One region of the Rhizobium sp. YTU87027 genome, then DNA from elsewhere that is predicted to be linked to it. Evidence: predicted binding sites of a transcription regulator. Region 1 holds the regulator's gene; each other region holds the start of a gene.
The links. Region 1 encodes PhoB, which activates phosphate uptake and scavenging genes when phosphate is short. Its sites were predicted from a motif close to TGTCATNNANCTGTCAT; they were not measured.

Region 2: the regulator PhoB is predicted to act here: its motif matches at 1,740-1,756, upstream of phoA (alkaline phosphatase).
Region 3: the regulator PhoB is predicted to act here: its motif matches at 1,799-1,815, upstream of NBG89_RS08180 (UDP-2,3-diacylglucosamine diphosphatase).

The regions. Positions count from the first base shown of each region.
Region 1 covers NZ_CP098440.1:149,291-152,812, forward strand. Annotated here, with positions in the region: gene pstB (phosphate ABC transporter ATP-binding protein PstB) at 1-469, shown strand, start outside; gene phoU (phosphate signaling complex protein PhoU) at 513-1,226, shown strand; gene phoB (phosphate regulon transcriptional regulator PhoB) at 1,263-1,946, shown strand; gene NBG89_RS00765 (GcrA family cell cycle regulator) at 2,045-2,578, opposite strand; gene NBG89_RS00770 (aspartate aminotransferase family protein) at 3,007-3,522, shown strand, end outside.
Region 2 covers NZ_CP098440.1:1,571,871-1,575,392, reverse strand. Annotated here, with positions in the region: gene NBG89_RS08015 (MFS transporter) at 1-50, shown strand, start outside; gene NBG89_RS08010 (helicase HerA domain-containing protein) at 142-1,656, shown strand; gene phoA (alkaline phosphatase) at 1,822-3,273, shown strand.
Region 3 covers NZ_CP098440.1:1,614,357-1,617,878, reverse strand. Annotated here, with positions in the region: gene NBG89_RS08185 (NADP-dependent malic enzyme) at 1-1,634, opposite strand, end outside; gene NBG89_RS08180 (UDP-2,3-diacylglucosamine diphosphatase) at 1,862-2,686, shown strand; gene NBG89_RS08175 (MFS transporter) at 2,848-3,522, shown strand, end outside.

The sequences.
Region 1 (3,522 bases):
CCCAAAGACGATCTATGAAAATGTGGCCTACGGCCCGCGCATCCACGGTCTCGCCAAGACGAAGGCCGACATGGACCAGATCGTCGAAATCAGCCTGCAGCGCGCCGGTCTGTGGAACGAGGTAAAGGATCGCGTTCATGAAGCCGGCACTGGTCTTTCCGGTGGCCAGCAGCAGCGCCTCTGCATCGCCCGCGCTGTTGCCGTCAGCCCGGAAGTGATCCTGATGGACGAGCCGTGCTCGGCACTCGATCCGATCGCCACGGCAAAGGTCGAGGAACTGATCCACGAACTCCGAGAGAACTACACGATCGTCATCGTGACGCACTCGATGCAGCAGGCCGCCCGCGTTTCGCAGCGAACCGCCATGTTCCACCTCGGCAACCTCGTCGAGGAGAATGATACCGACAAGATGTTCACCAACCCGGACGACCCACGCACCCAGGACTACATCATGGGCCGCTTCGGTTGATCGGCCGTTTCGGTAGCACTCACGATATTCAAGGATGATCCCTATGGCATCGACACATATCTTTTCTGCGTACGACGATGATTTGAAGTTCCTGTCCCGCCGCATTTCGGAAATGGGCGGCTTGGCCGAGCAGATGGTCTCGGATGCCGTTCGCGCCCTCGTCAACGGCGATACGGCTCTCGCCCAGAAGGTCATCTCCGACGACGTGATCCTTGACCACGCCGAACGCGAGATCGGCGACAAGGCCATTGTCACGATTGCGCGCCGCCAGCCGATGGCGGCCGACCTTCGCGAGATCATGGGCTCCATTCGAATAGCGGCAGACCTCGAGCGCGTCGGCGATCTCGGCAAGAACACTGCCAAGCGCGTCATTGCCGTCCAGAGCGCCGGTGTGCCGCGTAAGCTCGCCCGTGGCCTCGAGCACCTCTCGGAGCTGGCGCTGGTCCAGCTCAAGGAAGTTCTCGACGTTTATACGAGCCGCGCTGCTGACAAGGCAAAGTCGATCCGTGAGCGCGACGAGGAAATCGACGCGATGTACACCTCGCTATTCCGCGAGATGCTTACCTACATGATGGAAGATCCGCGCAACATCACCAGCTGCACGCATCTCCTGTTCTGCGCGAAGAACATCGAGCGCATCGGCGACCACGCAACCAATATTGCCGAAACCATCTACTACATGGCCACCGGTGCCCAGCCGGAAGGCGAACGTCCGAAGGACGATACCGCCAACACCGTCGGCGCAGTCACTGAATAATCGTTCCGCGACCGCGCCCCCAGGAGACCGAAACGAATGATCCCCAAAGTAGCTGTCGTTGAAGACGAAGAGGCACTGAGCGTGCTTCTTCGCTATAACCTCGAGGCTGAAGGTTTTGAGGTCGATACCATCCTTCGCGGCGACGAGGCCGAGATCCGGTTGCAGGAACGCACGCCGGACATTTTGATCCTCGATTGGATGCTGCCGGGCGTATCCGGCATCGAACTCTGCCGACGCCTGCGTATGCGGCCGGAAACCGAGCGCCTGCCGATCATCATGCTGACGGCTCGCGGCGAGGAAAGCGAACGCGTTCGCGGCCTCTCAACCGGTGCCGACGATTACGTGGTCAAGCCGTTCTCGACGCCGGAGCTCGTTGCTCGCGTCAAGGCGATGCTTCGCCGAGCCAAACCCGAAGTCCTCTCGACGCTGCTGAAATGCGGCGATATCGAACTCGATCGCGAGACGCATCGCGTTCATCGCAAGAGCCGCGAGGTCCGCCTCGGCCCGACCGAGTTCCGGCTTCTCGAATTCCTGATGGCATCGCCCGGCCGCGTCTTCTCGCGCTCGCAGCTTCTCGACGGCGTCTGGGGTCACGATATCTATGTGGACGAACGCACCGTCGACGTGCACGTCGGTCGCCTGCGCAAGGCGCTGAACTTTTCCAACATGCAGGACGTCATCCGCACCGTTCGCGGCGCCGGATATTCCATGGAAGCTTAGTCCTTTCAGGCGAAAGCTTGAAAGGGCTTCGATCACCGCCTCAACAAAAAAACGGGCCTGCGAAGGCCCGTTTTCTTGTTCCTTATCCGGCTTCCGGGTCAGGCGACCCGGTTGGCGGCCTTGCGGCGCTCGTTGACCGGCTGGTAGGCCATGCGCTGATGGTAGGTGCAATACGGGGAGGAATCCGGGGACTCGCAGCCGCAGAAATGGAAGTCGTCCTTCAGCGGATCGCCGACCGGCCACTTGCAGGTGCGTTCGGTCAGTTCGGTCAGGCCAAGGCGACGCGAAATCGGAACGACCACATTCGCGGCCGGACGGAAGCTGACTTGCTCGATCGCGTCGATCTCGATCTCTTCCTTCAGCATCGTTGCACCCTGCTGGCGGGTGACGGTACGCGTGGTGACGCGCGATGCATAGTTCGGAGCGCGCGGCGCCGAGGTGGTGCGCTTGGGCGTTCTGACCGTTGTCGTCGTGCCCCCGGCCTTGGCACGGCCCGGCAAACTCAAACGGTGGACTTTGCCAATGACAGCGTTGCGGCTTACACCGCCAAGTTGTGCTGCGATCTGGCTGGCGCTCAGTCCCTCGGACCACAGCTTCTTCAGTTTTTCAACGCGCTCGTCTGTCCAGTTCATGCCCCTGTCTCCGCCTTATTAGCGTTGGTGCAGGCAGAATCCTTCACCGTTGCCCCGGACGCATCCGAGGCAAGAAACGCTTGCTCGATTTTGGTGACTAGTTCCGCCGCATGCAGTCTAGTAATTGAGTTTTAACCTAGTGTGAGGCTGACTCCGTGACAAGAGTCGGTTGAATCTCGGCGAATCGAATTTCAAGTTTTCCCCAACTTGCTGGGCGTGAGAGTCATTTATGCAACATTAGTTGTTGATAGGTCGGCCACCTTCGGATGGCAGCTTGACGCGTGCGGGAAAACCTCAGTTTTGTTGACATTGCAGTGCGAAAAGTAAATAGTGCTGCTTGCCGCCGAAAGGCGGCATTTTTAATTTTCGGACACTGCGTTCCTTAGCCGGAGTCCGGCCGCTGATGAATGTTGACAGGAGATCGCGCCATGGCTGAAGCCGCGCTTTACGACACCTACTCTCGTGCCCCGCTGCGGTTCGAGCGAGGAGAAGGCGTGTGGCTGATCACCGAAACGGGCGAGCGATATCTTGATTTCGGCGCAGGCGTTGCCGTGACCTCCGTCGGCCACGGCCATCCGCATGTGGTGGGTGCGCTGAAGGAGCAGGCTGATAAGGTCTGGCACCTGTCCAATATTTATGAGATCCCCGGTCAGGAAGCGCTCGCGAAGCGGCTGACCGAGGCGACGTTCGCCGACAAGGTGTTCTTCACGAACTCCGGCGCGGAAGCTCTGGAATGCGCGATCAAGACCGCGCGCCGCTACCAGTTTTCAAAGGGCCATCCCGAGCGATTCCATATCATCACCTTTGAAGGCGCCTTCCATGGCCGCACGCTGGCGACGATCGCTGCCGGGGGGCAGGAGAAATACCTTGAAGGCTTCGGTCCGAAGGCTCCTGGCTTCGATCAGGTTCCTTTCGGCGATCTCGATGCCGTGCGCGCCGCTATT
Region 2 (3,522 bases), 1.4 Mb from region 1:
CACTCGCGGTCAGCCTGGTCTTCACCAGGATGCTGAAAGCCAGGTTCTGACGTTTTCTCCTGTGGGTTTGTGCGGCCGTGTTGCCAAAGACACGGCCAAACCTGCTAGGACGCCGTGTCGAATTGAAAGAGGAATGTGACATTGCAGATTGGTATCGATATGGGAACGGCGTCGGGAGGCAATCCGGCCACGCTCGATATCGAGGAGCTTCTGGCTACCCGTCTTCTGGTGCAGGGCAATTCGGGCTCCGGCAAGTCGCATCTTCTCCGCCGTTTGCTGGAGCAATCCGCGCAGTGGGTGCAGCAGGTCATCATCGATCCTGAAGGCGATTTCGTCACTCTGTCGGACAAGTTCGGCCACGTCGTCGTCGATGGCGAGCGCACGGAGGCCGAATTGGCCGGCATCGCCAATCGTATCCGCCAGCATCGCGTCTCCTGCGTTCTGACCCTCGAGGGTCTTGATATCGAGCAGCAGATGCGTGCGGCGGCAGCTTTCCTTAACGGCATGTTCGATGCCGACCGTGAATTCTGGTATCCGGTTCTCGTCGTGGTCGACGAGGCGCAGATGTTTGCGCCGTCAGTCGGCGGCGATGTTTCGGAAGATGCCCGCAAGATGTCGCTTGGCGCCATGACGAACCTCATGTGCCGCGGCCGCAAGCGTGGTCTTGCCGGCGTGATCGCGACGCAGCGTCTCGCAAAGCTTGCGAAGAACGTGGCCGCGGAAGCCTCAAACTTCCTGATGGGCCGCACCTTCCTCGATATCGACATGGCGCGTGCGGCTGATCTCCTCGGGATGGATCGGCGTCAGGCGGAAATGTTCCGCGATCTGAAGCGTGGCAATTTCGTTGCGCTCGGGCCAGCCTTGTCGCGCCGCCCACTACCGATCCAGATCGGCAATGTCGAGACCTCGGCTCGCTCGTCGAGCCCGAAGCTCATGCCGCTGCCGGATGCACCTGACGACGTCGAGGATCTGATCTTTACCCCGGATCCAGAGGAGTTTCAGAGGCCGATCGTCCGCCGTGCGCCGCCGGCGCCACGGCCGACCACGGATATTCTTGCCGAACTGTCGCGATCGGCTCCCGTTGCCTCGGCTCCTGTCTCGGAAGCGCGTGCACCTCAGCCCGAACTATCGGCCGAGGAGCGCGAAGAGAGGCTGACAGGAGTGTTGCACGAGATACTGGACGATCCGGGCTCGGGATTTCGAACGGATTCTGTGCTTTATCAGGAGTTCCTCGTGCGACTTCGTATGCGCCGGGTTCCCGGTCCTCCGATGTCGCTACCCGAGTTTCGACGTCGCGTGGCGATTTCGCGCTCCGGCGTGGATGCGGCAACGGCGGAAACAGAAGCTTGGGCGACGGCGCTGTCACTGTCGACAGGCGTCACGGACGACCTACAGGGCGTTTTCCTGATGCTGGCAAAGGCCGCTGTGTGTGGCGAGACGTGCCCCTCGGATGCACGGATTGCGCGAGCCTATGGCACTCATTCGGCCCGGCGTGCGAGACGCCTGCTTGGCTATTTCGAGGAGCAGGGCACCGTCGTCGTGCATACGGATTTCTCGGGCAAGCGCATCGTCGCGTTCCCCGATATGAACTGCCAGACGGCCCCGGGCGATGCCAATGCGCCCGATGCGGGTGATGTCCGCTCTGCAGCGGAATAACGGTCGGATTGCAGCAAGGATGGCGCGGGAACTATCGGGCTGCTCTATACTCGATCTCTAATATCACACGAAGAAGTTGCTTTTGTCACATGGGCTTCATTCAGGTGGTGGATAAGGCGCGCGACCCGTGCGGTCGATGCGGATTATCAAAAGGAGATCTCGGTCATGAGAAACAACGTTCGTCACCAGCTGCTGCGCCTCGTCGGCGGCGGCCTGCTTGCAACCGTTGCCATTCAGCCCGGCTATGCCGATGATGCGGCGAACAAACTTCTGGAGCGCGCGGCGAGTGCCGATCTGAGCGCTCCTGGTGGCGCACGCCGCCTCTCCGGCGATATCACCGAGGCTTACCGCGCTGCGCTCATCGATACTCGCCCGAAGAATGTCATCCTCCTAATCGGCGACGGCATGGGCGACTCCGAAATCACCATCGCGCGCAACTATGCGGCTGGTGCGGGCCAGTATTTCAAGGGTATCGATGCGCTGCCGGTCACCGGCCAGTACACGCATTATTCGCTCGACAAGAAGACCGGCAAACCGACCTACGTGACCGACTCCGCTGCCTCGGGAACCGCCTGGGCGACCGGCGTGAAGTCCTATAACGGCGCGATCGGCGTCGACATCCATGAGAAGGCCCACGAAACGCTGCTTGAGAAGGCAAAGGCTGCCGGCATCGGCACGGGCAACGTCTCGACCGCCGAATTGCAGGACGCAACGCCTGCCGTCCAGATCGCACACGTGACCCAGCGTAAGTGCTACGGCCCGGCATCCACGACCGAGAAGTGCCCGACGAACGCGCTTGAAAACGGCGGCAAGGGATCGATCAGCGAGCAGCTGCTGAATGCACGTGCTGATGTGACACTCGGCGGTGGCGCCAAGAGCTTTAGCGAGACCGCCAAGGCCGGCGAGTGGAAAGACAAGACGCTTCGCCAGCAGGCCGCGGAGCGCGGCTACAAGATCGTTTCGAACCTCGATGAGCTTCAGGCCATCAAGCAGGCAAACGACAGCGCGCCAGTGCTCGGTCTGTTTGCCGACGGCAACATGCCGGTTCGCTGGGAAGGCCCGAAGGCCTACGGCAATGTCGAGAAGGAGCCGGTCGTCTGCAAGCCGAACGAGAAGCGCACGGCCGCAACCCCGACGCTGGCCCAGATGACGGCGAAGGCGATCGAACTGCTTCGGACGAATGAGAAGGGCTTCTTCCTACAGGTCGAGGGCGCGTCGATCGACAAACAGGACCATGCTGCCAACCCGTGCGGTCAGATCGGTGAGACGGTTGATCTCGATGAAGCCGTTCAGGAAGCGCTGAAATTTGCGCGTGAAGCTGGTGACACGCTCGTTATCGTCACCGCTGACCATGCCCACGCAAGTCAGATCATCGAGGCAGATACCAAGGCTCCCGGCCTGACCGAAGCGCTGATGACGAAGGATGGGGCTGTTATGGCCGTGAGCTACGGTAACTCCGAAGACGAGAATGACCAGGGCCACACGGGCTCGCAGCTGCGCATCGCGGCCTACGGGCCGCGTGCAGCAAATGTTACCGGTCTGACGGACCAGACGGATCTGTTCTATACAATCTGTGACGCGCTCGGCCTGAAGACCGAGACGGCGAGCGCCAAGTAAGCTGCAAAGGCTACCCCACCAGGGGCATTGATGGGCAAGGACGTGGAATTGTGATTGACATTCCAGCGACTTCGCCCTAAAGACCGCGCCAGCACCGGGCAGAGATGTCCGGTGTTTCATTTGACATGTCCCGTGGATTTGTCCTGTTCGCGTAATGGGATGATCCTGTCGGATCCTCGAAAGAAGATCAAAGGAGGGCGTGTTTCCTTCACGCGGTTTGGCAACAAACCGTTCTAACTTTCTGAAAGG
Region 3 (3,522 bases), 1.5 Mb from region 1:
ACGATCGTGCGCGCGGCTTCCGGAATGACGCCCCGACGTCCAACCAGCGAGAAATAGAGATCGACATATTCGCGGAAGCGCGGATCGTCTTCCGGGTTGATGACATCAAAATCGGCTAGCGGCCGGATGCGCAGACCGTAGCGCTTCAGACGTGTTTCGATGACCAATGGGCGGCCAATCAGGATTGGCTTGGCAATGCCTTCTTCGAGCAGCACCTGTGCGGCGCGCAAGACGCGTTCGTCTTCACCTTCGGAGAAGATCACCCGCTTGCGCTCGGCATTCTTCGCCGCAGCAAAGATCGGCTTCATGATGAAGCCCGAGCGGAAGACGAAACGGTTGAGCTGGTCGAGATAGGCGTCGAAATCGGTAATCGGACGCAGGGCGACACCGCTTTCGGCCGCGGCTTTCGCTACGGCCGGGGCGATCCGCAGGATCAGACGCGGGTCAAAGGGCGAGGGGATCAGGTAGTTCGGGCCGAAGACGGGCGTTTCGCCCGAATAGGCGCGGGCGGCGACGTCGGATGGCTCTTCGCGCGCAAGTGCCGCGATGGCGCGGACGGCAGCCATCTTCATTTCTTCGTTGATAGTGACCGCGCCGCAATCCAACGCGCCCCGGAAAATATAGGGGAAGCAGAGAACGTTGTTCACCTGGTTCGGGAAGTCGGAGCGACCGGTGCAGATCATCGCATCGGGACGGGCAGCGCGGGCGAGATCGGGCATGATTTCGGGCGTTGGGTTGGCGAGCGCCATGATCAGCGGGTTTTCGGCCATCTGCGCCAGCAGTTCCGGCTTCAGCACGCCCGCTGCGGAAAGGCCAAGGAAGACGTCGGCGCCGCCGATGTTTTCGGCAAGCGTGCGCGTGTCGCTCTTCTGGGCGTAGACGCTCTTCCACTCGTCCATCAGTTCGGTGCGGCCTTCGTAGACCAGACCTTCGATGTCATGAACCCAGATGTTTTCGCGTTTGGCGCCCAGCGTGACGAGGAGATTGAGGCAGGCGAGGGCGGCAGCACCTGCGCCGGAGGCAACGATCTTGACCTCGTCGATCTTCTTGTTCGCCAGTTCCAGGCCATTGAGGATCGCGGCAGCGACAATGATAGCGGTGCCGTGCTGGTCATCATGGAAGACCGGGATCTTCATGGTCTCGCGCAGACGACGCTCGATTTCGAAACATTCCGGCGCCTTGATGTCCTCGAGATTGATGCCGCCGAAGGTCGGCTCGAGCGAAGCGACGGTCGAGACCATCTGCTCGACGCTCGATGCATCGACCTCGATATCGAAGACGTCGATGTTAGCGAACTTTTTGAAGAGGACGGCTTTTCCCTCCATGACCGGCTTTGATGCTAGCGGGCCGATATTGCCGAGGCCGAGAACGGCCGTACCGTTAGAAATGACCGCTACGAGATTTGCACGAGAGGTATAATCGGCGGCCGTCTCGGGATTGTCGCGGATCGCTAGACAGGGTGCTGCGACGCCGGGGGAATAGGCAAGAGCCAGGTCGCGCTGGTTGCCGAGCGGCTTGATCGCCTGGATCTCGAGCTTGCCCGGACGCGGATAGCGATGGAAGTAGAGCGCCTGCTCGTCCAGGCTTCCACCTGCCAGATTCTTTTCCGTCTTGGACTTTTCCTGATGATCCATCATCGCCTCCGGGCTGCCGCATGCTGTCTTTGAAATGCCTTCAATACATCAAACGGGATGGCGGAACAGTCGGAATTTCCGTTCGAAATACGAAAACGGCGCAAATCTGTCGCCGTTGCGTCGAGGCGCGGTGGCAACCGGGAAAATCAGGCAGGGCACCAGCATGTCATCTTCCTGAAACACGACTCTGGTTTTGAGAGGCAGGTGAACGATGGGACACGAGCAGGATGCTTGTGAGGGACAACATGGATACGCGGCACTTCCGTACGCTTTTCATTTCCGATGTACATCTCGGCTCCAAGGCCGCGAAGGTGGACTTCCTGTTGGATTTTCTCAAGCATCACGAGGCGGACACCATTGTCCTCGTTGGCGACATCGTTGACGGCTGGCGGCTGAAGCGCAGCTGGTACTGGCCCCAGGATTGCAATGACGTCGTTCAGAAGCTGCTGCGCAAGGCGCGCAAGGGCACGCGGGTCATTTATATCCCCGGCAATCACGACGAATTCCTTCGCGACTTTCCAGGCACCCATTTCGGTGGCATCGAGGTCGCCGAGCGCATCATGCATGAAGCTGCCGACGGCAAGAAGTACCTCGTGCTGCACGGCGACGAGTTCGACGTCGTGGTGCGCAATGCCCGCCTGCTCGCCTATCTCGGCGACTGGGCATACGACATGGCGATCATGATCAATATTGGCCTCGCAGCGATCCGCCGCCGGATGGGAATGCCTTACTGGTCATTTTCCGCATGGGCCAAGCTTCAGGTCAAACATGCGGTCAACTTCATCGGCGAGTTCCAGCGCGTCGTCGCTGACGAAGCTCGGAAACATGGTGCGGACGGCGTGATCTGTGGCCACATTCACCATGCGGTGATGGAAGAGATGGACGGGATCCGCTACATCAATACCGGAGACTGGGTCGAAAGCTGCACAGCGATCGCCGAGCATGAAGACGGCACCTTTGAATTGATCGAATGGCGCACCATGAGCGATATACAGTCGATTCCGATGGCGATCGGTCATCGCGAAAAGGACGTCGCGCAGCAGGCCGCTTAGAGCGGTCTTGCAAGCCCGAAACTCAATGTATCAATTTAGCCCGTTGTGTCTTTGCGACAGGCCCTGTTTATTTTCTAAAACGTTTCAGTGGGGCAATTTCTTGCCATAGTCGCCCTTAGGTTGACGTGTTAGGCAACGTTCAGTTCCTACAGGTCTACCCCATGATTCCCGCGCAAAATCCTCCGGCGAGTGAGGGGGCACCACCGCGCTTCCGTGTGCTCAGTGCCTTGTCCTATTGTGCGCCTTTGCTCGTCAACGGCGTTGCCCTGCCGTTTTTCCCGATGTGGCTTGCGCTGCACGAGTTCAACGAACATGAGATCGGCGTCATTCTCGCCGTGCCGATGGTGGTGCGTGTGCTCGTCGCTCCCATCGTCGCGATGTATGCCGACCGGATGAAAGAGCGCGCCGATGTGTTGCTGTTTTCAGGCTGTCTATCGCTGCTGACGGCGATCGCGCTCTACTGGACGAATACATTCTGGCCGGTGCTGATCGTCTACACGATCCAGGGAGCGACCTTTGCCTGTTACGTCCCGGTCGTCGAGTCGATCGTGATTTCCGGTGTCAGGCGCTGGGGGCTGGATTACGGCTCGATGCGAGTATGGGGTTCGGTCGCGTTTATCGTCTCCACCCTGATCGGCGGGCAGTTGATCGGGCACTGGGGCGGCGAGATGGTGTTGCCGGTCATGACCTTTGGTTTCATGACAACCGTTGTGATGGCGATCTATTGTCCACGAATCGGCCCGACACGCAGGCGCGGAACGCCCGTCGATATTTCAGCGGCGACCGGGAGTTCGCTGCGTCAACCGCATCTGCTTGCATTGCTGATCGGCGTCGCA